2 linked regions of the Marinomonas mediterranea MMB-1 genome follow. The protein of the gene in region 2 interacts with the protein of the main gene of each other region in a pairwise test. Links are inferred from orthologs where the notes say so. Each region holds a gene or a part of one and is shown on either strand. Other genes may lie near its edges. The genes, in order: ligA and leuS.

Region 1 (16,222 bases), 170 kb from region 2 along the record:
ATAGACAGAAGACGCCCATAAGAACAATCGCAGGTTCAAGTGCTACTAAGATCAAAACAAGTACTGAAATTAGCAACACAACAAATGGCACACGCCCCTTAAGATTTAGGTCTTTAAAGCTACGGTATTTGACATTACTAACCATTAAAAGACCTGTGATCGGCACAAGCATCGCCATCCAACTAGCAATATCAGCCCCAGATAGGCCTTTTTCAGTCGCGGCCCAAATTACACCAGCAACAATCGCCGCGGCAGCCGGGCTAGGCAACCCCGTAAAGTAACGCTTCTCTTCCACGCCTAACATGGTATTGAAGCGCGCCAGACGAAGCGCAGCTCCGACAGCGTAAATAAATGCGGCAATCCAACCCACTTTCCCCAACGGAGCCAATGACCAAGTAAATGCAACTAACGCTGGGGCAATACCGAATGACACCATATCAGCAAGCGAGTCGTATTCTGCGCCAAATGCACTTTGTGTTCTAGTCAACCTAGCAACGCGCCCATCAAGCCCATCAAGTATCATTGAGATAAAAATGGCAATCGCGGCATTGCTAAATTCGCCATTCATAGCAGCAATAATCGAATAGAACCCCGAAAAAAGGGCTCCTGTTGTAAACAAGTTAGGCAGTAAATATACCCCTTTATGAGGTTGTTTAGTCACCTTCTCTTTTGCTTCACTTACACTTTCTGCATTCGACTCCTCGGGTTTAGAGTCGTTGGCGCTAGAACCTACAGCCGCAGCGCTCAATTTATCAGAGCTTACATTTTCAGTATTGACATTAGACATTTCAGGTTCTGTATTTTTAATATCTGTATCTTTCATTTGTGTGTCTTCAATCGACATAATGATAGTTCATTCCTATTTCGGTCAATTTCCAATCAAGCTAAAAGCAGTGCAATAACAGAGGCCTAAGCTTTGCTGCTTAGACAAACTCTTTATAACCACGAATCAAATTCAATAAACCGAGTTATACCAGCTTAGCGAACGATCGTTTTGCCGCTTCGATTGAGTATTGAATATCTTCTTCCGAATGAGCTGCGGACATAAAACCCGCTTCATAGGCAGACGGCGCAAGATAGACCCCTTCTTCCAACATATAATGGAAGAACTTTTTGAATTTTTCGACATCGCATTTTTGTACTTCTGCAAACGTCGTTACTCTATCAGCTTCTGTAAAAAATAAGCCAAACATGCTACCAACAACAACCGTAGAAACCGAAACACCAATCTCGTTTGCTGCCTGCTTAATGCCATCCATCAGCTTTTGCGCTTTCTGTTCAAGCGACGCATAAAAACCGGGTTCCGTAATTTGGTTCAACACTGTCAGCCCCGCGATCATAGCGACTGGATTTCCTGATAATGTGCCTGCCTGATATACCGGCCCTAAAGGAGAGATATGTTCCATGATCTCTTTCTTTCCGCCGAACGCCCCTACTGGCATACCGGCACCAATGACTTTTCCCATAGTAGTAAGATCAGGAGTAATGCCAAAACGCTCTTGCGCCCCACCTAATGCAACGCGAAAACCAGTCATCACTTCATCAAAGATCAATACGGCTCCTGACTCAGTGCACACTTCTCGTAGCGTTTCTAGAAAACCTTGAATTGGAGGAATGCAATTCATATTACCTGCTACAGGTTCTACGATTACACAAGCCACCTCACTACCAATTTCTTTGAAACAACGCTTTACGCCTTCAATATCGTTAAACTGTAACGTTACGGTATGCTGCGCAAGATCAGCGGGCACACCTGGCGAGTTTGGAACACCTAGCGTTAATGCACCAGAACCTGCTTTTACTAACAGCGAATCTGAATGGCCATGATAGCAGCCTTCAAACTTAACAATTTTGTCTCGTCCGGTATAACCACGGGCAAGACGAATTGCGCTCATAGTCGCCTCGGTTCCCGAGTTAACCATACGAACCATGTCCATAGACGGTACAATTTCACATACCTTTTCAGCCATGTCGATTTCAACTTCCGTGGGAGCACCAAAGCTCAACCCTGAATCAAGCTGATCGCGCACAGCGTTAATGACACTTGGATGAGAATGACCAAGAATCATTGGCCCCCATGAACCAACATAGTCTATGTAACGTTTCTTATCCTCATCAAAAATGTACGCGCCATCGCCTTTTTGAAAAAATACGGGGGTGCCGCCCACACCATTAAACGCTCTTACTGGAGAGTTTACGCCACCAGGAATGTGTTTTTGGGCACGTGCATATAAGGTTTCAGAACGACTCATCTGTTTCAAATCCATCAATAAAATTAAAAAGGTTTAACAACGACAAGAATACAAATCCCCACTAAAACTAACACGGGAAATTCGTTAAACCATCGAAAAAATACATGACTGCGTGTGTTCTTATCTTGTGCAAATTTCTTAAGTAATCGGCCACACGCGTGATGATAACCAAGTAACAGTAAAACCAGCGTCAACTTGGCATGAAACCAACCCGAAGACATATAGTATTCCGTTGCGTAACTCATCAACCATACACCTAATACAACGCTCGCAATTGCAGAGGGCGTCATAATACCGCGATAGAGTTTTCTTTCCATGATTTTAAAACGTTCGATACTTTCTCTATCCGTTGCACTCGCGTGATAGACAAATAGTCGAGGTAGGTAAAACAGTGCTGCAAACCAGCAGACAATAGCGACGATATGAAAGGCTTTAATCCACAACATTCCGAGATGTTTCCTTTAGAAAAAATTCATCTAACCTTTGTCGAGTAACCACACAGAGTTGATCCGACTTTTTTAGGTTTATTAGTAACTTGTTCGCAGACGTCTCTTTAAATATTGAAAGCAACTTTATAAGCGATTCCATTTCTTCAACTTCGATTATCGGCGAAATAAGCATCTCGTCTGTACACAAGCCAAGCTCGCCCCCTAATGGCTTTAACCATGGTTGTGGCCCGTACTCTAGCAACGACATTTTAGTAAGCAATTCAGATACGGAAATTTCATACCATTGTCCACCTTTGCATACGTAAACGTAGTCTATCATATTTGAAGCAAAATCTTTTATTTGCTCGAATTTTGCAACATTTGAAACCGATATTGCGGGATCAGCCACGGGCTCAATGGTGTGGGAACGAAGCTGACGTTCGATAGGGTTCAATACAGAAGAGAGCCCAAGATAATTTAAGCGTTCAACAAAAACAGAATCTTGCCTAAAAATCAGTTTCGTTATCAAGCACGAAAGCACGATAACAAACATCGCGGGGAAAATAACTTCCGATGTATGAGTCATTTCTAGCATAGCTAACAATGCCGCCAATGGCGCCTGAAAACACGCGGCCATCATTGAAGCCATTCCTAACAATACAAACAAAGCCGTTTCAATCGGGATGGGTAAACCTGTATCAAACCAAACCGAGACTTGAAGCCCCATCAACCCGCCAATTGAAAAAGTAGGCCCAATCATACCACCCGGAATACCTAAGCCAATCGAGGTGGCCGTGAGAAACATTTTTAGGAAAGCGATTAAAATAAGAGACGTCGCAATAACTTGTCCAGAAAAAACCAAGTTAATCGTGTCGTACCCGCCACCTAATACTTGTGGGAAAACACTTCCAACAATAGCGGTGATCAACGCCACACAGGAGAAACGAAGCCATATGGATAAACCAGCAAAACGCCATAACCACTTTTGTATCTGAAAAAATAAACTCGATAAAATAACGATCAAGCCAACAAGCACAAGACACACTATTGAAAGGGACAAATCAAAGTTTGGCACATCCATCGCCACAACATCAAACCACTCAAAGCGTCCTAATATCCACTGACTTAAAACAGTAGCTGTCACCGCAGACAAAAGAACAGGAAGCACTTGCGTCATACTGTAACGTATAAAAATAACTTCAAATGTAAACAATACTGCTGCTAAAGGCGTTTGAAACGCCGCCGCAATCGCTCCCGTCACACCACATGCCAGTAACACCTCAACATTTGCATGAGAAAGCCGAAACTTCTGCCCTAATTGGCTACCAAACGTCGCACCTATGTGTGCGGCGGGCCCTTCTTTACCGATAGAAAGACCACCTACCAAACCAATAAATGCACCGATAAACTGAGCAAGCGCATTCGCTAAGGGCAGATTCCCTTGATGGTAATTGAGTCGTTCTACGACATAAGGAATACCTACTTTTTGTACTTTAGACGGAAGCAAGCACCAGAACACCCCGATCAGAAGGCAGGCAGTACTGGGGATAACAAGACGCTCGATAACGGAAAGTGCTTCGTAATTTTCGGGATGACCAGGAATAATAAAGCTAGAAGCAAAATGAACCAATGACACAAGGCTAATCATCACCAGTCCACTGACAAGCCCGGACAAAATAGCGAGAACGGATAATAACAATAAACCTTGACTCTGATTTTGGCTCCCTCGCCATTTCAAGGTGAAATTAAAGTTTCTCAGGCCGCTCTCCTTTAAAGGTTATACGTCTATTAAACATTTTCTTGGCTTCTATTTAGGTCTAAGCGTATTTATTTTCGGTCAAGGCGAGTTGCTAAACACATATGAGTAAGCACTTTATTAATATTAGGCCAACTATCAATTTCAATACGGATTTCATTCAAGCGAGTCATGCTCGGTGATTCAACCAATAAAATCATATCAACATCACCACTAATAGAGTGTGCTAATTTTACTTCTGGAATTTGTTCTACGTAAGGCTGAATCAGGTCGCAAGACAAAGGCCGAAAGGTCAATGAAAAATAAGCCATTACCGCGTGTTCAGCATCATGATTTATCGATGCATGATACCCCGTAATAACGCCCTTATCTTCTAACCGCTTTATCCTTTCAGTTACAGCAGACCGAGACAAGTTTACACGCTTGCTGAGCTCGGTGACAGATTGTCGCGCCTCTTCTACTAAAAGCGCAATAAGCTTTTGATCGTATTTATCTAGTTGCATATATATTAAATGCTCACTTCATTTTTCAGTCAAACCCCAACAAGAACAGCAATCTGTAAAAGATTCCATGAAAATGACGGTACAAAACGACACTTTGTCAGTTCAATGACTCTAAAAAGTAATTATTCTTTGTTTACAACCAATTATCAGGATTAATTCAATGGAATACCAGAGATCTTTAGGGCCAATACAAGGTATTGCGATGACGGTGACGACCTTTGTGGGGGCCGGCCTTATGTTCTTGCCTGCACTTTCGGTCACAAAAGCGGGCGACTTTGCAATGTACGCCTGGATAGCAACCGTGATCCTTGCCCTTCCCATCGCCTTTGTATTTGCTTCGCTTGGCAGTCACTTTCCCTCTGCGGGCGGTGCGTCACATTATATCGGTCAACATTTCGGACCTGTCGCTGAGAAAAGTGTTGGCTGGATATTCCTAAGTATTTTATTGGTAGGGCCCGCTGTTGCAATCAAGATCGCCGCTGCATATCTTTTGGTCTCATTAGGGCTAAGCGAATCCTATTTGCTGCACTTCTCACTCCTAACGCTCTTATTACTGTGTTGCTATGGACTCCTCGGCGTTAGTAGTTCTTCAAAGATACAAATCATGATTGTCGCTGTTTTAACACTTTGTGTGGTTGCTCTCGCGCTAAAAGGGAACGTAAAGGGTAGCGTAGGCAATCTCACACTCCCTCAAACCACGTCAGAAATAGATACAACACTGTTGTCTATCGGAACCGTCTTTTGGTGTTTTTTAGGCATTGAAGTAATGGCTCATATGGGAGCAGAATTTAAAAAACCAAAACGAGACTTTCCCATTGCATTACTTGGAGGAATCACGATTGTCGTCCTGCTGTATCTAACGGTGGTGCTTCTTATTGCTCAATACGACACCTACGGAGATGACATAACCAACAGCCAATCACTGGCTCTCCTTGTTGGGGTCGTCTTTGGTGAGCAAAGCAAACGAGCATTCGCCTTTATTGCCTTCATCATTGTTTTTGTAAATGTAGGCGCTTATATTCTTGGCTTTTCGCGAATGATTCAAAGTATGGCTAAAAATGGCGCGCTTCCGGCTGTATTTTCAACTCTATCAGATAATGGCGCGCCTAGACGCGCCGTATTGCTGGTGAGCTTAGTCTGCCTTGTCTCTATTATTTTCACTCACTTCTCTGGGTGGTCAATCGACATCCTCGTAGAAATGACAAACGGCGCGTTCGTTCTGATTTATACACTGACCTGTATAACGGCAACTCGCCTGCTTACTGGCAATACGAAAATCGCCGCCTATTTAGGATGCTTATCGTGCATAGTCGTTATTTACCTGACGGGAGAGCAATTTTTATTCGCTATTGCAGCGCTCGTACTCGCATTTTCAATCGAGCTTTATAAAGAAAAGAAAAGCGCCGTTCCAAGCGCTGAAATTCATGTACAATAATATCATCAGTCCGAGTTTAACGAAGCAACGTATACCTCTTCTAAACCTCGTACCATAATGTTTAAAGAATGATAGGAAAAAATTATGCCTCTTTTAGATAGCTTTCGTGTAGACCACACTCGCATGCACGCTCCGGCCGTTCGAGTCGCCAAGTCTATGGCAACCCCAAAAGGCGACACGATTACCGTATTTGATCTTCGTTTTTGCGTACCAAACGAAGAGATTCTGTCCGAAAAAGGCATACATACTCTAGAGCACTTGTTTGCTGGTTTTATGCGTGATCACTTAAATAGTGATTCTGTAGAAATTATCGACATTTCGCCAATGGGCTGTCGTACTGGTTTTTACATGAGTCTAGTCGGTACGCCTACTGAAGAAACTGTTGCAGCGTCTTGGAAAGCAGCGATGGAAGACGTTTTAAAAGTAAAAAACAAAGGCGATATTCCAGAGTTAAACGAATACCAATGTGGTACTTATGAAATGCATTCATTGGGAGAAGCTCAAGAAATTGCTAAAAACATTCTAGACCGTGATGTACAGGTCAATAGCAACAAAGAGCTTTACTTGAGCGAAGAGTTCCTCAAAGAACACAGCTAATAGCAGTCGATATTACTATCACTAGTGGTAGCTGAAAGAGCCGCCAAACTTAACATTATAAGCTTAAGTTTGGCGGCTCTTTTTATTCACGTTTCAGTTCAACTACTTGTACTTAGTAGTCAAAATACGACAGCTGATCTTTCAAAACCATCTTGATCGTTTCACTTTCTGTATCAAACAACAAGACAGCCTCCCCACTTTGAAGCGAGTGCTTTGCTTGGGCTATTTTTTGCTCCGCAGACAACTCATAGTCACCGTAATCGGTACCGTCACGCGTCACAATATCTTTTAATACATTATTCAGCGTGTCCACTTCTAGAGACTCCCAAGGCACTATAGTATCCATAACTAAATTGCTCCCTGTTCTTTTAAGAAAGCGATAATCCCTTGTTCGTCTAGAACAGGGACATTAAGAGATTGAGCCTTAGCCAGCTTAGAACCCGCCTTTTCACCCGCCACTAAACAGTCCGTTTTGCCTGATACCGAACCACTGACTTTTGCTCCAAGCTGCTGTAGCTTTTCTTTGATTTCCTCTCTTGTGAACTCGTTTAACGTCCCGGTTACAACATATGTTTTTCCGAGAAGTGGTTGCTCACTTTCACCTGCAGCTTCTGCTGGCGCATCCCATTGTATGCCTAATTCAATTAGCTCATTTATAACGACGATATTCTGCTCTTGCTCAAAAAATCGCTGTACATGCTGAGCTACAATAGGACCAACATCAGACACTTGGATAAGGGACTCTTGATCTGCTTGAATCAAAGCATCCAAGGCTTTGTAATGCTTAGTCAATGCCTTCGCGGTCGCCTCACCCACTTCACGAATACCCAATGCGTAGATAAATCGATTGAACAAGGTGTTTTTTGACGCATCAATCGAGGTAAGCAATTTATCGACTGACTTGTCTCCCATCCTTTCAAGATCAAGAAGGCGCGCTTCTTTTTCATGCAATTTATAGATATCAGCTGGCGTTTGTACGAGCTTGTTGTCTACAAGCTGCTCAATCAGTTTATCCCCTAAACCGTCAATATCCATGGCTTTACGAGACACAAAATGCTTTAGACTTTCCTTTAATTGCGCATTGCAAACCAACCCACCAGCACAACGTATAACCGCCTCCCCTTCAACCTGCTCGGTATGAGAACCACAAACCGGACAAGAATCTGGATATTCCACCGAAACAGTACCTTCAGGACGTTTTTCCAATACCACTTGAACAACTTGGGGGATGACATCACCTGCACGACGGATAATAACCCAGTCATTAACCCGAACCCCAAGACGAGCGATTTCATCTTTGTTGTGTAACGTCGCATTTGAAACGGTAACACCACCGACAAAAACCGGCTCAAGTCGAGCAACGGGGGTGATCGCCCCTGTTCGCCCCACTTGAAAGTCAATACCTTTAATTTGGGTTATTTCTTCTTGAGCGGGAAATTTGCGTGCAATTGCCCATCGTGGCGCTCTTGCAATAAAACCAAGCTCCTGTTGCTTGGCAATACTATCTACTTTGTAAACAATACCATCGATGTCATAGGTTAACGCGGGGCGATCTTGGTTCAACTTTTCGTAATATGATAGGCACCCTTGAATACCTGTTACGCGCTCCATACGGTCATTGATCTTAAAGCCCCAATCACCAAGTTGAATCAGTCCATCATAATGACTCTGAGGCTGAGTCCAACCTTCACTAAATCCGATTGAATAAGCACATAGAACAAGCGGACGAGATGCGGTTATTTTAGGGTCTAGTTGACGTAAACTACCTGCAGCCGCATTTCGAGGGTTTACAAACAGCTTTTCATCTTTTTGCTTTGCAAGCGCATTGAGTACTTCGAACCCCTCTTTTGGCATGTAGATTTCACCACGAACTTCCACTACCGGTGGCGGCGTATCAGTACGTAATTTAAGAGGAACCGTATGAATAGTACGTATGTTAGAGGTTATGTCCTCGCCCGAAAGGCCATCACCGCGAGTAACACCTCGTACAAGTACACCGTCCTCGTATCGCAAACTAATCGCCAGCCCGTCAAGCTTCGGTTCACAGCAAAACTCGATATCGGCGGACTCATTTAAGAGCTTTTTAACACGCTCATTAAACTCCAACATGGAATCATCATCGAAAGCGTTGTCCAAAGACAACATAGCCACCGTATGTTCAACATTAGCAAAGCCTGTGTCTGGCTTTTCCCCGACACGTTGAGTTGGAGAATCTGGCTGAATCCATTGTGGATTTTTGAGTTCAATCAACTGCAACGCTTTGTATAACCGATCGTATTCCGAATCAGGTACTTTTGGATCGTCTTTTACATGATACGAATAACTATAGTCATTTAACTGAGAAACCAGTGTCTTCACGTATTCTAAACTTGGGGTTTGGGCATCGGTCATAATGTACTTTCTTTAATATCTTTATATTTCATATCTTTATATTTCATATCTTTATATTTCATATCTTTACAAATAGAGAAGGCCCCTAGGGGCCTTTGTCTAAATGTCTTTAGCAACATTAGTGCTACATAGTTACTGCATAAGAGCTACGTATTTTTTTGTCTGGTAAGTTTACGTCGTTCAAAATCGCGAATCCGCTGTCGACAATGAGCAATGGTTTGTTCACTCATCGGACTGCGGCGATCGTCTCTTAACTCTCCACCAAGATTCCGTACTAGAGTTTGCGAGGTTTCCAGCATAAAGTCGAAAGCCTTCATGCTGTTCTTCGGCCCCGGTAACCCCATGAAAAAGCTAACGCCAGGCGACGTTGTTTCGCCCATTGAATCTAGATCAAATGTGCCTGGCTCAATCGCATTTGCCATGCTGAATTGAACACGCCCACGATCGAAACCTTCTTCATGACGATGAAAGATATCCATCTCACCATAACGCATACCGCAGTTTATAACGAGTTGAAGCAACTCCATCCCAGCAAATGGATTGTCTTCAGGCGCGAAGACATTGATGACAATGACCTCTTCTATTTCGGCTTCATCATCATGCTCGTCATGTTCTTCAAGCTCCCCTTGAGGTGTGACTTGATCAACATCAACAGAAGAATAATTACGCTCATAGTCTTCTGGATCATTGACGTCATCGTCGTATCTATCCTCTGTAAGCTCAGACGTAGGGTCTAGCAACACGTCATCATAGTCTTCGTCAATTGACTGAGGAGCAGGCTCTGAATAATCTTGATCCGCTGATGTTGCTTCCGAGGCGTCAAAGCGCTCAGGTACTAAGGACTCTAATTCATCCAAACGAATATCGTCGTCTCGCTCTATTTGCGGACCAGCATCGACTTTATGAGGCATTTCCGTTAACGGGGCACTGCTGGTCTTGCGTGCATTTTCAAACGCATTCGCAATAGGGTCTGGCGCCTCCCTAGATGACGATACTGGACGAGCACCACCATTTGGCAGCTCACGTTTCATTACCGCTTCTTTTAAGGCCCGTTCAGGATCGACAAACTCATCGTCGTCTTCGTATTCGCTACTATTTAAAGCCAGTTGGTTTTTTCGATACCGACGGTATCCATCAACAAGTATCACGATAATAATCACGACACCTACTAAAATTAGCCACTCGCGCAAGCTAAAATCCATTACAAATTCCGAATTAAATCAATAAAATTGTGGGTATTATCAGACGAACGTCGTTCTGTTTCAATTATAAGACGACATTCACTTCAAAAATCTTTTGAGCATTGGTTGGAACGCCTAATAATTCGCCGACAATGCGTCCATTTGCAAGCTCTTGACCACCTTGTGTGGACATTCGAACCAATATATCAACCTTACTAAAATCCGCCAATGTTTTCCCCTCTATCATAAAGTCCATATTTGTTAAAAGGATCGTTCCTAACGCATCGGGTAACGCCACTTTTTGAACACAAATTGGATAAGGCACACTGTCTACTTTAGCGTACACCAGAAATTCTGCTCCTGACGCTATATTAGCATCATCAGGAATGGCTAAGGTTAAATAAATTACATTAGATATCGTCGCTAACGTAGCGCCAGCACTCTTATTTGATTGAAACTGAGCGACTGAGATTGGATCAGTCTCTATCATCGTCTGGGCTCGACGCATTGTTTGCAGTAAAGTCCAACGCTCCTGAGCGGATGGACTGAAACGAAAGGCATTTCCCCAGTTTAAGAATGCGCGATTAAACTCACCTTTGTTATAAGCAATAACACCAGCAAAGCCTAGAGCGGAAGAGTTTTCTGGATCAAGTACCAGAGTTCGCTCAACGAGGCTAACTAAATCCGGCGTGACCTTGTTATTCGAAAGCATAAAAAGTGCTTCGGCATTTCCGTTTAATATTCGAGTTTTGTCGTTCATTGCACTGTCGTTAGGCATACGTTCAAGTGCATTTTTGTAGGCCGAATTCGCCAAACGGTATTGACCATTAGCCAGGTAATGGTCGGCTAAATAGTACCAATCACTATAATGGTCATAACGCTTAGATCGATAGACTAAATACTCGGTACTCAGGTTTGAGTCGACCAACCCACTACGTAGCGCAGAAACAAATGACACATCTTCCTGATAGCCCAGTTTTTTATAAAGCACTGTACTTGAAAGGACGATAAATATTATCGAGCCACCAAATACGGCCATTCTCATCAGCCTTTTGCTTCGAGACAACCCTGACAGTTCATTACTCAATTGGTTTTCCGGTACATCCATACGCTCTGCTGCCATAGTTCGAGAAACAAACCAAACCAGTGTTAAAACAGAAGTAAGCAATAAACAAACAATAGAAAGGGTTAACGTCACACTTCCTCCTGTTGCTGTCTTTGTTTTCGTTGAGCTCGCAGCACCAGCACAAATACGATGACGCCAATTAATAAGAAGCCAAAAGGAGCAAACCATAGAAAGAAGGTATGTGGTTCAAAAACAGGCTCATACAAAACAAACTCTCCATAACGGGCAACCATATATTCTTTAACTTGGTTATCCGACTTCCCTAACGTAATCATCCGATATACTTCATCTCGTAAATCAGACGCTATCGCAGAATCTGAATCCGATAAACTTTGGTTTTGACACTTTGGACACCTCAACACTTGCGTCAGCTGTTCATAACGCGCTTGTTCTAGTGGCGACTCAAACTGATGAATTGATTCTGCCCAAGCGATATTCATTGACGAACTGCCTAGACAGACAAACCAAGTAATAAGAAAGGCTAACCGAACGACCATACGTTGCTCTCTTTTTCAGCCGTTATTCGACGAAAGTCTTTAAGGATTGCCATACATCTTCATTCACAACACCTTGATGACGGTAAACGATGACACCGTCGCGGTTCACAACAAAGGTTTCAGGAGCCCCAGTGACACCAAGATCAACTCCTAAGCTCCCCATTTCATCAAAGATCACTGTGCTATATGGGTTCCCTCGTTGCTCTAACCACGCCAGCGCAGGTTTCATTTCATCTTTATAGTCGACACCGACAATGTTCACACCGCGCTCGGCAAGCGTCATCAAATACTCGTGCTCTTGTGCGCACGCTGGGCACCATGTTCCCCATACATTGATTAAGTATGGGCCTTTCGGTAACTGATCCTGAGTCATAACCTCATTCGTTTCTAAATCAATCAATTTAAATTCAGGAGCAGCCTTGCCAATTAAAGCAGATGGCATCTGCTCATGATTATTGTCTAGGTTAAAATAAAAGAAACTTCCTAAAAAAATTAGCACTAAAAACGGAATAAAAAAAAGGGCTTTTTTCACACAGCTACTCCACGGTGTTTAAATCGTTTATCAAGCGCAGCGAGTATGCCACCCAGCATCATGACAAGTGCGCCTAACCATATCCAACGAACAAAAGATTTCACATAAATTTTTACACTCCATGAATCATCATCGTACTTTTCACCAAGTGCGATGTACAAATCACGGGTAAAACCAGGCGACAATGCTGCTTCTGTCATCACTTGTCCGCGCGTTTGATAATAACGTTTTTCGGGAATCATCTCCCCTAATGCGACATTATTGTCTGATACTTGAAAGACCGCCTCTTGGGCAATATAGTTTGCTCCCCGCTTAACACCGACATCCATCAACATAAACTGGTATTGCTTTACATCGACCGATTCCCCAATATGCCAACGAACAAAACGTTCCTCTGAATTAAGGCTAACAAGGATCACGCCAATTAAACTGATTGCAACGCCGAGATGAGCCACGTGCATTCCATAGAGGCTCATAGGAAGCCGTCGCATTCGTTCAAACACGTTGATATCTTTAACGATAACCTTACCTATCAAATCTCTTATTGTCATAATCACCACCCAAAGCGCTATCGAAAACGCTAAAAAGGCAAACAGATCAAACACAAGAAATTGAAAACAAAATGACGCGATAGCAACCGCTAAAACAAATGGAAACCAGCTAACGCGTAACAGGTACAAAGGACTCGTTGCTTGCCATCTAGAAATAGGCCCAATACCTATCAAGAAAATAAGCGCACAAGCAATCGGGTTAAATACGGCATTAAAATAAGGAGGGCCGACGGATACGCGCCCCATTCCCATTGACTCCAACACTAAAGGTGAAAGCGTTCCGACCAAAACAATCAGTGTTAACGTTGTCAGCAAGATATTATTAAGAAGTAGCCAACTCTCTTTGCCTGAAAACTCAAAAAATGACTCCGTTCGTAAAGTGGAAGCACGCAATGCAAATAGCAGCATCCCACCACCAACAATCAGCAACAACATCGTTAAGATATAAGCGCCTCTCGAAGGATCCGACGCAAAGGCATGTACGGATGTGAGTACCCCAGAGCGAACAAGAAATGTGCCGAGAAAAGACAGACCGAAGGTGAAAATTGCTAACAGCAGAGTCCAGCTTTTAAATACCCCTCTTTTCTCTGACGCCGCTAACGAATGTATGAGCGCTGTCCCCGCAAGCCATGGCATAAACGACGCATTTTCTACTGGATCCCAAAACCACCAACCGCCCCAGCCTAACTCGTAATATGCCCACCAGCTTCCAAGTGCAATACCGACCGTTAAAAAAGCCCACGCAAAGTTTACCCAAGGTCGAACCCAACGAGCCCATTGTGCATTCATCTCCCCCGTCACTAAGGCAGCAATGGCAAACGCAAACGGGACAGCAAATCCTACATAGCCCATATACAGCATCGGCGGATGAATGATCAAACCAAAGTCTTGCAAAAGTGGATTAAGGTCGCCTCCACTTTGAGGTACATTGGGAAGCAATCGAATAAAAGGCGACGAGGTAAATAGCAGAAAAGACAAAAAGCCTAAAGAAATCAAGCTCAGTACCGCTAAGACAATCCCTCTTACGTCTTCTCGAAGATGCCGGCTTCGATACGCTACACAGCAACTCCAACCCGATAGTATGAGCCCCCAAAGTAATAACGAACCTTCGTGACCACCCCATACCGCACTAATTTTGAACCCAAAAGGCAATGATCGACTGGAATTATCCGCCACATAAAGAACACTAAAGTCATCCACAGAAAAGGAATAACAAAGTCCAACAAAAGCAATCAGCACTGCCGCCCCCACAAGGTAGGTTAGCGGCAACGAAAACCTAACAAGCAACGAGTCTCGTTTATATAAACCCACTAAGGGCACGACAAAACCCAATGCCGCGAAGCATGTCGCAAGCATCAAGCTAAAATGCGCTAACTCAGGAATCATTGATTATTTTCCCAATTAAGCACAAAACACTGCCTTGACTGTTCTATTAAAAATACCTTCATTGGGCTATTCACTCTGGTTTATACGATCAATTTGCGCGCTTTTCTTGGCGACATTCAACGCATCAGATACTTCAGGTGGCATATAGTTTTCATCATGCTTTGCCAGCACTTCTTCAGCCATGAAGTTACCCGCTTCGGTTAGCTTCCCACGCGCAACAATGCCTTGCCCTTCTCGAAATAAATCCGGCAAAATGCCATCGTATATAACCTGCACGCTATGAGCGTAATCTGTTATCAGGAACGTGACTTCGAGCGTTTTCTGATCTCTTACCACGGACCCTAGTTTTACCATTCCACCCGCTCTTATCGTCGAGTCCAACGGTGCCTCTCCAACAGCGATTTGAGTCGGAGAGTAAAACAAATTGATATTTTGCCTAAGGGCATACGCCACTAACCCGACCACAGCACCCGCAAGTATCAATATAATCACAAGCACAATGGCTCTCTTTTTACGTTCTGGGTGCATTAAACGAATCACTTGATGAAGAAGGTTGAGTTTTAGATTTAGAAAGAGATTTGAGCCGTTTTCGAAGGCGCCGCTTCTTCTTAACTCGATCTCGTACAGTATAAAAATACAACGCGAATAGCGAAACAAGAAATACCCCATAGCTAGACCACACATACACGCCATGAGTTCCCATTTTTAAGAAGCTTTCAAACGAATCAAAAGTCATTTGTCATCTCACTTTCAACCCACCGAGTTTTCTTTTCTCGTTCCAAGATGTATGTCTGCATACGAATAAACGCAATACCAATTGAAACAAGGTACAAACCAATAACGGTGAAGAGCAATGGAAGCCACATTTCCACAGGCATTTTCGGTTTTTCAGTTAACGAGAACGTCGCAGGCTGATGCAAGGTATTCCACCAATCGACCGAGTACTTAATGATCGGAAGGTTGATTAACCCCACCAACGCAACGACGGCACTCAGTTTATCTGATAGCTTACGATCATTGTAAGTATTGTGTATCGCAATAATTCCTAGGTACATAATAAACAGAATAAGTACTGAGGTGATCCGCGCATCCCACTCCCACCATGTTCCCCATGTTGGTCGGCCCCAAATAGACCCCGTTATTAGTGCTAGCGCAGCCATTAAAGCACCGACCGGCGCAAATGCTTGAACAGCAACAGGCGCTAATTTCATGCGCCAAACAATCTGAATAAAAGCGGCAACGCCCATCGCGACATAAAAACCTTGAGCAACGATAGCGGCTGGAACATGGATATAGATAATGCGGAAACTGTTGCCTTGAAGATAGTCCTGCGGAGCAAAGGCAAGCCCCCACACCACTCCAACAATAAGCAGCAGTGCCCCAAAACAAAGGAAAAACACTTCCCAACGCTTAGAGAAATAATAAAAGCTCTTTGGTGCAGCAAGCCGATGAAACCATGACCAATTCATTATTCAGCACTCGCTTTTAAAGATACAGAACAAAAGAAAGGAGACAACACTAACGTAACCAAAAGAAACGCAAGTAATAAAGCAATTTGCCCATTACCAGGCACGCCTAAATCCGATG
Region 2 (11,792 bases):
GCTAAGATGGAACGTGAGGGTTATACCGACCCAAATGATTACATGGATCTACATGCATTGGATGATTTGGATATGACTCCACGGCCCTAAGCGAGAACAAGACAAGCGACCAATTCCGATTGGGTTCGTTTAGAGGTTGATGGAGCGCGCCACCGAATTCGGATCCATAAAAAGTTGCTGTTAACCTTTGAGCAACACGCTCACAATTATGGTGTTTTCAGCCCAGCGATCGCATCAGAGTGGCATCTTAGGTTGCGTATAAAAACCTTCCCGAATGGTCCGCAGGCAACCTTGTTTCCAGGAGCAAAAACACACTATATGTTGCCTGCACCAGAGCGCGACGAGCAAGGTCGAGCGTTAATCGATGATAATCCTGTATCCGATACAGAAGCGATGGAACACAGCTGGGTGACGATGGAGAAATCAGTGGTGAATAAATTTGAAGGACTAGGATGGAGTCAGGGATGACCAACCAAAACAATAAACAAGGTAATGAAGTAATATGAGTAATCAGGATGATTTGGATTGGATTGATCGAATAACGAATCCTATTATGGGCAAAGTCAAAACACGTTGGCCGGATTGGAGCTGCACGCAAGAGCTCACTTCCAACACGCGCCCGGTCCGAAAGGCCGAAAAGTTACGAGGGCAAAAGGTCGAGCCATTGGCCTACTATGGTCATCACACACCATTTACAACTGATACTGACGGCAATCAATGGGTCATCATGACGTCGAATAAGGTCAATGCCTATCGAATGAATGCGTTAGGATCTTTGTTTATAACAATGATTTGGTTTGGTTTATATCTTTTTGCTCTATACCACGGAGGGAAAGACAGTCTTGGCATGCTTTACCTGAGCCTTGTTTTTTTTATCCCAGCTCTCTATTGGATCATTCAAGCTCGCCGACATGGCGAAGACAAATGGGTAGTGTTTGATCGCCGCACTGGCAATGTGTGCTTTTGGGACAAAAAGGGCAAGCGCTCGCTGACGGTGCCGTTTGAGCAAGTAAATTGTTATTGGACACCGGTATTTCGCCGTGGATTGAGTCATAACTTTTACTTTATGCCCATGGTAAACCTACCCAATGAGCGACATCGTTGGTGGCAAGTGTATATGGGCTTTCCGAGTGATTATGCTCAGGCGCAATATTTTTGGAGTGTGATTACGGCGTTTATGGACAACAGCAAACCCCTTCCTATGGTGGCTGGACTCTACCATCATCTCATTTGGATGGAGAGAAACGGCTATACCTTAGATGACATTACTCACGGCGGTAAAAGCGCCACCGAAGAGGAACTCTATGAAATCTTCGAAGAAGTCGAAGCTAAAATCGAAGTAGAAACAAATAAAGCGGACAACCTTCTGAAAGGAACAAAACACTTTAGTGCCTCTGCTCTGATTGATTTTTATAAACATGCACCGGGGTATGCGAATGAAGAAGTCTTATCGACTATTTCCATTTTTATCAAGCATGGCATCAGTAGTCTAAAACAGAGCAGCTTGATGAGAGACCTGGATTTCATTGAGTCGCTTACTATGGAGGTTTACTGTCGTGAGATGTCTAAACTGATCCAGTTTTTTGGTCCTTTAGTGAATGCGGACATGGCCGCAAAAGGCTTAATAAAAGAGGACGAAGGAGAAGAAGGTCTGTTCTTAGTCGACCTCAACGCCCTAGACGATATCTACTATGAAGGGCTTGATGCGGACATAGAAGCGGTATTATCGGCATTTAAACGGATGATGTTTCAACCCGAGCACTTTAATGCTGACGGCATCATCGAACTCTACCAAAACACACCGAGTTTTATAGCGAACATTCTTGAACGAAGAATTATAGCCCAAGTCGAACTGGCAGTGAGAGACATGGTTGAATCAGGTGATATGATGTTTGGATTTGAAGAGCGGATAACACGAGAAGCGTATTGCGAGGAGCTCAAAAAGCTGCTTCAGTTCTTTGGTCGTGTTAATAACGCGAATGTGGATCGTAACAGAGTCAAAGACCCAAGCCGCTATATGGATCTACATGCGTTGGATGCGATCGACTATGAAGGGCTTGATGCGGACATAGAAGCGGTACTGTCTTCATATAAGCGGATAGTGAGCGATGCCGAGCACTTTAAGGCTGATAGCATCATTGAACTCTACCAAAACACGTCAAACTTTATCGCGATCATTCTTGAGAGAAAAATAATAATCCAAGTCGAGTTAGCAGTGGAATACATGGTCGAATCAGGCGATATGTTGTCTGGATTTGAAGGTAAGATAACACGAGAAGCGTATTGCAAGGAATTCAACAAGTTACTTCAATTTTTTGGTCAGATTAATAATGCTGATGCTAAGCGTAAAGGCTACACAGACTCAAATTCTTACATGGATCTACATGCGTTGGATGATTTGGATGTGACTCCACGGCACTAAGCGAGAACAATACAAGCTACCAATTCCGATTGGATGCGTTTAGAGGTTGACGGAGCACACCACCGAATTCGGCTCCATAAAAAGTTGTTGTTAGCCTTTGAGCAACACACTCACAATTATGGTGTTTTCAGCCCAGCGATCGCATCAGAGTGGCACCTTAGGTTACGCATTAAAACCTTCCCGAATGGTCCGCAGGCAACCTTGTTCCCAGGAGCAAAAACACACTATATGTTGCCGGCACCAGAGCGAGACGAGCAAGGTCGAGCGTTAATAGATGATAATCCTGTATCCGATGCAGAAGCGATGGAACACAGCTGGGTGACGATGGAAAAATCAGTGGTGAATAAATTTGAAGGACTAGGGTGGAGTCAGGGATGACCAACCAAAACAACAAACAAGGTAATGAAGCGATATGAGCAATCAGGATGATTTGGATTGGATTGATCGAATAGAAAACCCCATTATGGGCAAAGTGAAAACACGTTGGCCGGATTGGAGCAGTACCCAAGAGTTAACTTCCAACACGCGCCCGGCCCGAAAGGTCGAGAAGTTACGAGGACAAAAGGTCGAGCCACTGGCCTACTATGGTCATCACACACCATTTACAACAAAAACAGATGGTAATCAATGGGTTATCAAGACATCAAACAAGGTGATTGCGTATCGAGCTTATGCATTGATCGCTTTGTTTATAACAATGATTTGGTTTGGTCTACATCTTTTTCTTTTATATCATGGAGAGACAGACCGTTTTGGCATGCTTTACCTGAGTCTTATATGCTTTATCCCAGCTCTCTATTGGATCATTCAAGCTCGTCGACATGGCGAAGACAAATGGGTGGTGTTTGATCGCCGTACCGGCAATGTGTGCTTTTGGGACAAAGAGGGCAAGCGCTCGCTGACGGTGCCGTTTGAGCAAGTAAACTGCTATTGGACACCGGTATTTCGCCGTGGACTGAGTCATAACTTCTACTTTATGCCCATGGTAAACCTACCCAATGAGCGACACCGTTGGTGGCAAGTCTATATGGGCTTTCCGAGTGATTATTCTCAGGCGCAATATTATTGGAGTGTGATCACGGCGTTTATGGACAACAGCAAACCCCTTCCGATGGTGGCTGGACTCTACCATCATCTCATTTGGATGGAAAGAAACGGCTATACCTTAGATGACATTACTCACGGCGGTAAAAGCGCCACCGAAGAGGAACTCTATGAAATCTTCGAAGAAGTCGAAGCTAAAATCGAAGTAGAAACAAATAAAGCGGACAACCTTCTGAAAGGAGCAAAACACTTTAGTGCCTCTGCTCTGATTGATTTTTATAAACATGTACCGGGGTATGCGAATGAAGAAGTTTTATCGACTATTTCCATTTTTATCCTGCATGGCATCAGTAGTCTAAGACGTAGCAGCTTGATGAGAGGTCAGGGTTTCATGGAGTTGCTTACTATGGAGGTTTACTGCCGTGAGATGTGTAAACTGATCCAGTTTTTTGGTCCTTTAGTAAATGCGGACATGGCTGCAAAAGGTAAGACAAAAGAGGAGGAAGGAGAAGAAGGCCAGTTCTTGGTCGACCTTAACGCCCTAGACGATATCTATTATGAAGGAATGGATGCCGACATTGAGACTATGTTGGCCTCATATAAGCGGATGATGTTTGAAGTCGAGCATTTTAATGCTGACGGTATCATTGAACTCTACCAAAACACACCGAGTTTTATAGCGAACATTCTTGAACGAAGAATCATATCCCAAGTTGAACTTAGAGTGAGATACATGGTTGAATCAGGTGATATGATGTTTGGATTTGAAGAGTGGATAACACGAGAAGTGTATTGCGAGGAGTTAAAAAAGCTACTTCAATTCTTTGGTCGTATTAATAACGCAAATCTGGATCGCAGCAGAGTGAAAAATCCAAGCCGCTATATGGATCTCGATGCGTTGGATGCGATCGACTATGAAGGGCTCGATGCGGACATAGAAGCGCTACTGTCTTCATATAACCGTATAGTGAGTGATGCCGAGCACTTTAAGGCAGATAGCATCATTGAACTCTACCAAAACACGTCAAACTTTATCGCGATCATTCTTGAGCGAGAAATTCTTTCTCAAGTCAGATGGTCAGTGAGAGAGATAGTTGAGTCAGGCCGAATGATATTTGGATTTGAAGGTAAGATAACACGAGAAGCGTATTGCAAGGAACTCAACAAGTTACTTCAATTTTTTGGTCAGATTGAGAACGCTAAGATGGAACGTGAGGGTTATACAGACCCAAATGATTACATGGATTTACATGCGTTGGATGATTTGGATATGACTCCACGGCACTAAGCGAGAACAATACAAGCGACCAATTTCGATTGGGTTCGCTTGGAGGTTGACGGAAAAGCGATCTGGGCAGAAGATAATTTAACCCAGATCTAAACTGACAGACATTGGTTCAAAATGAAGCAACTGCACAGATCTGGTCTGTGCTAGTACAGGTGAGGGCTCCACAGATCCGAGTCTCTACGTAAACTGCCATCACTAAATTGAAAAGTGCAGCATCCATTCGGTTTTGTGCTGCACTTTTGATAAGCCTTTTATATTGTTTGATTCGCGCTTTGTTGCAAGATGGCTAAGGTCTTAGCTTCAGAATCTATTTCTACAACGCGCCGAGACATGGCGTCTATCGCTTGAATACTTGTGTTAGCATCCAATGAGGCACTTTGTGATGATTGGCTTAGGGTTTGGATTTGCGAAGATAAGTCATGTGTATCGGTCTGCATTGAGCTCATAAAAGCGTCGATGGCTTCTACATTTGCTTCGATTAACTGAACAGCGCTGCTGACCGCATTGATGGTTTCGCTTGTCTGATCCAAGCTTTGCTGTGTCGTTTGTGACAGCTGCCGAACCTCATCAGCTACAACGGCGAACCCTCGTCCAGCCTCGCCAGCACGCGCAGCCTCGATTGCAGCGTTTAACGCGAGTAGATTTGTTTGATCCGCTATTCCAGAAATCGTGCTTAAGATGTTTAATACTTCTCTTGTATTGTCGCTAAGAGCTTCGACGCTGCTGACCATTTTCTTGCGATCTTCTTCTTGATTCGAGATTGAAACGTTAAATTGGTCAAATTTTTGTGTAACATCGGTGACGACGTCTTGTGTTTCAGACGAGTACTCGGTCACTCTGTGGAAGCTATTGGTAACGTCTTCAAGGAGTGGGCGATATTCAGACAAGCAATCGATGAGGTGCGCTTGTAATTTAGAGATTTGGCGTAGGCTATTTTGTTCAATTTTCTCAAAATAAAGGCGGAAGTCGCTGTATAGAATTGGGAAGCGTTCGACAAAACGGTCATTAAACACTTGGCCTTTTTGTAGTTTAAAAAAGAACAGCCCCGTCAGTGTTTGATTCATATGCACGCCCAAGAGTTCGCCAAACGTCGAGAGTCCGGTCGCTTTGAGATCTTTAAAGGCTGTTATCTTCGACAGGCCGGAAGCATTGTTTAGTCTGCGTAAAATACAGTCGTGGGCAATCATTGCGACAGGAGAGCTTGGTTTTTCACGCATAAATTGATCGAACGCGGACTGTGTAGAAGCGGCAAAGTCGCCCGCTTTCACGAGGATTAACTCGTCACCGAAGTTCAAATCACAGAAAAAGTGCACGATTTTGTTCTCTGCGTCGATCGATGCGACAGACCGAATGTAAAGCTCATTATCGATCTCAATCGCGAAAGAATGACCAACGAGTTTGGTCTCAAGTTGCTCTACTGAGCACTTAAAATAAGCACACAGCTCATCGACGAGGTTTGAAACATTCCCCGACTTATCGAGTACCGAGGTAACGGTTCGTGTAAGAGGGTTTGCCTCCGCAACCATAAACGAAGCCTGGGTTTTCGAAAAATTATGCGTGTTGAGAATGCCGTATCGGCAATCTTCCGACAGCTTAATGAAAACGGCAATTGCACTGTTAGGGGTAACGGCTTGGCCGTTGTAAAGGCTCGCGTCTTTGAAGTCGAGCTTTCCTCCTGCTGACCCTCCGATAAAATAACAGGGGAACTTCCCGCTGTCGTACAACGCTTTCATAAAGAAGTTTTCGCTTGAGGAGAGCCCATCAAAATAGGTGAGTGCTAACGTATCCTGAAAGTTAACCGGAAATGCTACCGAGAGTTTTTCTATCTCAGACTTAAGACGTTCGATTCTTTCATTCTTACTTAGTTTGGGGGTTCCAAGCTTTAAATCTTCACAATGGAGAGGAATGGTTTTGATATCGACGGATTTGATGAGCGCGTCACTGAAAGATTGGAGAACAATCGTCTCCCAATGATCTCCTGTGCTTTGATAGAGGCAAGATTGTTGGCTATTCAGCTCTCCAGAAGACATTAGCCCGATGACGTTTTTGCAAAATGGCGTCGCTCTTTGAATTTGCTCCATGGTACGTTGAAAATCAACGTGAGGGGAGACAAACACAAGAATTAACTGAGTCTTTGCATTCTTAAAGCTGAGTTGATTAAAGTCTGTTGCGTTAATCTGTGATGAATCTAGCTGAAGTATTTTTGTATATTCCGGCTCTGATGTTGCTCTTGTGTTTGTACTATATTCTCTTTTAAACCAAGCCATCCAATCCTCCGGCAAGAAACATTATTTATAAGTAAATACTCTACTGTATGCTTGGAGGATGACGATGACGATGACAAATGTCAATTTTAGTGTAGATTAGACGTTACAGATTATTGATCGGGATATCCAATTCCGTCATAGCGGGTTTTTGTCCACAAAACATTAATACCATATTGCGCAATCCAATGCTGAGATCGGGGCCTTCCAACCCTTTAATGGTTTGATCTAATAGAGCGAGATAATTTTGCATGTAGGGAAGCGTGCTCGGATTATGTCTTGCGTAGGCTCGCTCATACATTGGAATGCGTTTATCCCAAATTCTCAAGCTTCGACAGGCGGCACGAAAGTCCGAGGTCTTAGATGCGTGATAAAGATCAACCAAGGTTTGAACTTCGCGATTCAACAACCAAAGTATGATAGTGGGCTCAACGCCTTCCGCAACGAGTTGGTGGAGGCAATGTAAAGCTTCTTTGATTTTGCCTGCTAAGAGGCGATCACTTAGATCATAGATACTGTAGCGACTGCTGTCTGTCACCGAGTTTGCAACGGTTTCTAAGTCTATTTGAGCGCCTTCTCCTTGGCTTAAAACCAACTTTTCTAATTCTTGAGAGATCGCAAGCAAATTACCTTCGCCCCGTTCGCAAATGAGTGCGGCGGCGTCTTGGCTAATGGTTAGACTAAACTTTTTGGCTCTTTGTTGTACCCAAGCGGGAAGCTTGTTGGTATCAATTGGCCAAATTTGTACGAAGACGCCTTGTGATTCTAACTGGCTAAACCATTTGGCTTTTTGTGTTCTTGCGTCCACTTTCGGGAAGCTTAGAAGAATGACATTGTCATCGGAAAGTGATTGACCCAGTTGAGTAAGCGCTTTGGAGTGCTTTTCACCTAATTTATCGATCTGAATATCAAATAGTCGGCGGCTTGAGAAGAGAGACAGAGCTTGTGATTCGTTGATCACATCTTGCCAGTCAAACTGTGCATCAGCGACAAAGCGTAGCCTTTCTTCTATGCCTTGCTCTTTCGCGGCTCTTCTGACGCTGTCCGCTGCTTCTTGGCACAACAGCGTCTCATCGCCAGATACGATATAGATCGGCGCAAGCCCTTTGGCGAGTTGTTGATCCAGTTGGTCTGGTCTAACTTTCAAAAGTTGATACTCTCTTCGTCTGTCCGTCTTTCATAACGCTTTACAGAGGCGCATACGCTAAATCGAAAACTAGCTGTTTTGCCAACTGCTCACTGAGTCGTTCCATCTCTTGTAAGTTATACGCAGATTTAGTGCTTTCTTCTGCATCTTGATTAGTAAGGACAGAACTGGTTTCGATGTTTCTCGGTCCATAAAGAGATTGTCCACTCTCATCACGGATGAAATAGCTGGAGGAGACAGTGCGCTGAATCTGAGTTACATCATTTGTTGTACTATTGCGTGCCAGTACGGTATCTGACGACGCCAACTTATTAATTTTTAATTCGAGAATATCTTTAAGATCAACGCTCGTATCATCTTTAGACACAAGTGTTACACCTGCTTTGGCAAGCTCGGATCTTAAAGTTCGGTCAAAGTCAGCAGAACTACTTTGAGACGTAAGAATTAGAATTTTAATCCTTTCAGGAAGCGGTGTTTGCCCACGAAGATGAAAGCCACATGCAGACAAAGAAAGTGTGATTAATGCGATCAGTAGCGTGAACTTGCCGTCCATTGAAAGCCAATTAAATGATCTCAAACTAAAAACTCCAATTAATAACGAGATGAACCCTGTGTGTAACAAATAAAGGGTAGCGCAAACTACCCTTTATAATTACTCATTTAGCATAGAGCTTAATTCGCAACGATGTTAACCAATCGGCCCGGAACAACGATTACTTTACGTACCGTCTTTCCTTCGATGAACTTTTGTACATTCGGATTAGCCAGTGCCAGCGCTTCGATCTCTTTATTATCTGCTTTAGCAGAAACCAGAATCTCAGCACGCTTCTTGCCTAATACTTGAACAACAATAGTGAGCTCATCTTTTACAAGCGCTGCTTCATCAACCGTTGGCCATGTTGCATTCACAACGTTGCCTTCATGGCCGAATTTACCCCATAACTCATGCGCAACGTGAGGAACAATAGGAGAAAGCAATAAAATTGCCGCTTCCAGAGCTTCGCGTTCAACGGCTAGACCTTGTTCAGAGCGGTCTTCAAATTTACTGATTTCGTTACACAATTCCATTACCGCAGCAATGGCCGTGTTGAATGTTTGGCGACGCTCAATATCATCGCTGACCTTAGCAATCGTCTCATGTGTTTTGCGACGAAGTGCTTTTTGCTCACCAGACAAGGCATCGACGTCCAGCGCTACTTTATCGCCAGCGTTTAAATGCTGATAAGACAAAGACCATAAACGACGTAAGAAACGAGATGCGCCATCCACACCTTTGTCATTCCATTCCAGTGATTGTTCTGGCGGAGCGGTAAACATCATAAACAGGCGAACCGTGTCCGCGCCGTATTGCTCAATCATTTCCTGAGGGTCAACCGTGTTGCCCTTAGATTTCGACATCTTAGAACCGTCTTTGTTCACCATACCTTGTGTTAATAGGCGTTTAAATGGCTCATCCGACGTTACTAGGCCTGCATCGCGAAGCAGCTTGTGGAAGAAGCGTGCGTACAACAAATGTAAGATCGCGTGTTCTACACCGCCAATGTATTGGTCAACAGGAAGCCAGTAGTTTGCTTCCTCCGTCAACATTGCATCGTCTGCTTCTGGACAGCAGTAGCGAGCGAAATACCAAGATGACTCCATAAAGGTATCAAACGTATCTGTTTCACGTTCAGCGGCAACACCGTTGTAAGTGGTTGCAGAGAAGTCAGGGTTATTCTTGATCGGTGAATTAACGCCATCCATAACCACGTCAGTCGGCAGTATGACAGGTAGTTGATCGACTGGTGTCGTTACAACCGTGCCGTCTTCAAGGTTGATCGTCGGGATTGGTGTTCCCCAGTAACGTTGACGGCTCACACCCCAGTCACGTAGACGGTAGTTTACCTTTTTCTCACCGATGCCCTTGTCAGTCATCCAAGCGCAGATTGCGTCAAATGCAGCTTTGAAATCCAATCCATCGAACTCACCGGAGTTGCATAATAGGCCTTTCTCAGTGAAGGCTTCTTTGGTTAGATCGATCTCTTGATCGCCCGCTGGTGCAACGACTTGTTTAATAGGTAGATTGTACTGCTGTGCAAACTCAAAATCGCGTTGATCGTGTGCGGGAACAGACATTACTGCGCCAGAACCGTATTCCATCAAAACGAAGTTTGCTGCAAATACAGGAACGGACTCACCGGTAATGGGGTGAATGGCTTTAAAGCCAGTGTCCATGCCTTTCTTCTCAACCGTTGCTAAATCTGCTTCGGTAGTCGACGTGTTCTTGCTCTCGTCAATGAATTCAGACAGTGCTGAGTTTGTTTCAGCGGCTTCAAGAGCAAGCGGGTGAGTGGCAGCGACTGCAACGTAAGTCACACCCATTAATGTGTCTGGGCGAGTAGTGTAAACGGATAAACGTTCTTCTTTGCCTTCAACAGCAAAGCTGAACTCTAGGCCTTCAGAGCGACCGATCCAGTTACGTTGCATCGCTTTTACTTTGTCAGGCCAGCCGTCTAACTGATCCAGATCGTTTAGAAGCTCTTCTGCATAATCGGTGATCTTGATGAACCATTGTGGGATCTCTTTACGGACAACGGGTGCTCCTGAACGCCAGCCGCAACCATCGATAACTTGCTCGTTCGCCAATACCGTTTGATCAACTGGGTCCCAGTTAACGGCAGATGTTTTTTTGTACGCTAAGCCTTTTTCAACTAACTGAGTGAAGAACCACTGTTCCCATTTGTAGTATTCAGGAGTACAAGTCGCAATTTCACGATCCCAGTCATAACCAAAGCCTAGCTGCTTCAACTGGCCTTTCATGTAGGCAATGTTTTCTGTTGTCCATTTCGCTGGCGCGGTTTTGTTTTTGATCGCGGCGTTTTCAGCAGGCATACCAAACGCATCCCAACCCATTGGTTGAAGTACGTTTTTACCCAGCATACGTTGGTAGCGAGAAATAACATCGCCAATAGTGTAGTTACGAACGTGTCCCATGTGCAGTCGGCCGCTTGGGTACGGAAACATAGATAGGCAGTAGTATTTTTCTTTGGTGGTGTCTGCCACGGCTTTAAATACTTTGTTTTCATCCCAAAAGGTTTGCGCAGCTTGTTCAATCTGCTGCGGATTGTATTGCTCTTGCATGTTTGATTGCACTCTTTATAAGCGTTAGGTCAGTTTGTGATCCAAAAAAGCATCAAAACATGATGCAAATTAGAAAAAGGTTAAACAAGCCGACAGAATCGAAAAATATTCGCTATTTTATATAGATGCGCGCCTGATTAGAAGGCGCATTGTTGAGGAGTTGCCAAAACTATGAAAAAAGATCCTATTAATAGTCAAAATCAACTCGATTTGATTGAAGAAACACAACGCACAATAGAAGGTGCGGCAAATTGGCTTTTAGAAGATGTGTCTCTTCTAAAAGCTTACTGGCACGATAAATTTGCCTATACCGAAGCGTGGGTCGATGCAAACTGGCATTTGCTTACCGAGGAAAGCAGTGAGCTGGTTAAATCGCTCGATGAGAAAGAAGACGTGGCATTGTTGTGGTTGCTCAATAATGCAAATAATAACCCTGTGCCGCTCGAAAAGTGCAGCGTTACGACGACTGAAGTGCAAGCGGGTCGTTATATTTGCATGTCATGCGGT

The links.
Region 1: the proteins of leuS (region 2) and ligA interact in binary tests that used the Escherichia coli proteins (3 or more experiments, as listed by UniProt). The link is inferred for Marinomonas mediterranea MMB-1 from one-to-one orthologs.

What each region holds. Positions count from the first base shown.
Region 1 is NC_015276.1:3,505,341-3,521,562, forward strand. What follows is about bases 6,842-9,763. They hold ligA (NAD-dependent DNA ligase LigA), read right to left. Parts: upstream 9,363-9,763; coding sequence 7,320-9,362; downstream 6,842-7,319. Other genes in these bases: luxS (S-ribosylhomocysteine lyase), read left to right, coding at 6,842-6,971; MARME_RS16080 (YheU family protein), read right to left, coding at 7,084-7,317; zipA (cell division protein ZipA), read right to left, coding at 9,509-9,763. Outside these bases: pssA (CDP-diacylglycerol--serine O-phosphatidyltransferase), read right to left, coding at 1-844; hemL (glutamate-1-semialdehyde 2,1-aminomutase), read right to left, coding at 969-2,252; protoporphyrinogen oxidase HemJ, read right to left, coding at 2,276-2,698; MARME_RS16060 (chloride channel protein), read right to left, coding at 2,685-4,379; MARME_RS16065 (Lrp/AsnC family transcriptional regulator), read right to left, coding at 4,508-4,939; yjeH (L-methionine/branched-chain amino acid transporter), read left to right, coding at 5,100-6,374; more of luxS, read left to right, coding at 6,459-6,841; more of zipA, read right to left, coding at 9,764-10,564; MARME_RS16095 (tetratricopeptide repeat protein), read right to left, coding at 10,629-11,741; MARME_RS16100 (cytochrome c-type biogenesis protein), read right to left, coding at 11,738-12,166; MARME_RS16105 (DsbE family thiol:disulfide interchange protein), read right to left, coding at 12,189-12,698; MARME_RS16110 (heme lyase CcmF/NrfE family subunit), read right to left, coding at 12,695-14,635; cytochrome c maturation protein CcmE, read right to left, coding at 14,702-15,163; heme exporter protein CcmD, read right to left, coding at 15,147-15,371; MARME_RS16120 (heme ABC transporter permease), read right to left, coding at 15,361-16,104; heme exporter protein CcmB, read right to left, coding at 16,104-16,222. UniProt on the Escherichia coli protein: DNA ligase that catalyzes the formation of phosphodiester linkages between 5'-phosphoryl and 3'-hydroxyl groups in double-stranded DNA using NAD as a coenzyme and as the energy source for the reaction.
Region 2 is NC_015276.1:3,340,182-3,351,973, reverse strand. Bases 8,562-11,629 are described here. They hold leuS (leucine--tRNA ligase), read right to left. Parts: upstream 11,286-11,629; coding sequence 8,838-11,285; downstream 8,562-8,837. Other genes in these bases: MARME_RS15295 (hypothetical protein), read left to right, coding at 11,457-11,629; MARME_RS15305 (LPS-assembly lipoprotein LptE), read right to left, coding at 8,562-8,742. Also shown: MARME_RS15340 (TMEM134/230 family protein), read left to right, coding at 1-90; MARME_RS15335 (hypothetical protein), read left to right, coding at 175-468; MARME_RS15330 (hypothetical protein), read left to right, coding at 503-2,422; MARME_RS15325 (hypothetical protein), read left to right, coding at 2,456-2,800; MARME_RS15320 (hypothetical protein), read left to right, coding at 2,835-4,754; MARME_RS15315 (methyl-accepting chemotaxis protein), read right to left, coding at 5,006-7,021; holA (DNA polymerase III subunit delta), read right to left, coding at 7,125-8,165; more of MARME_RS15305, read right to left, coding at 8,206-8,561; more of MARME_RS15295, read left to right, coding at 11,630-11,792.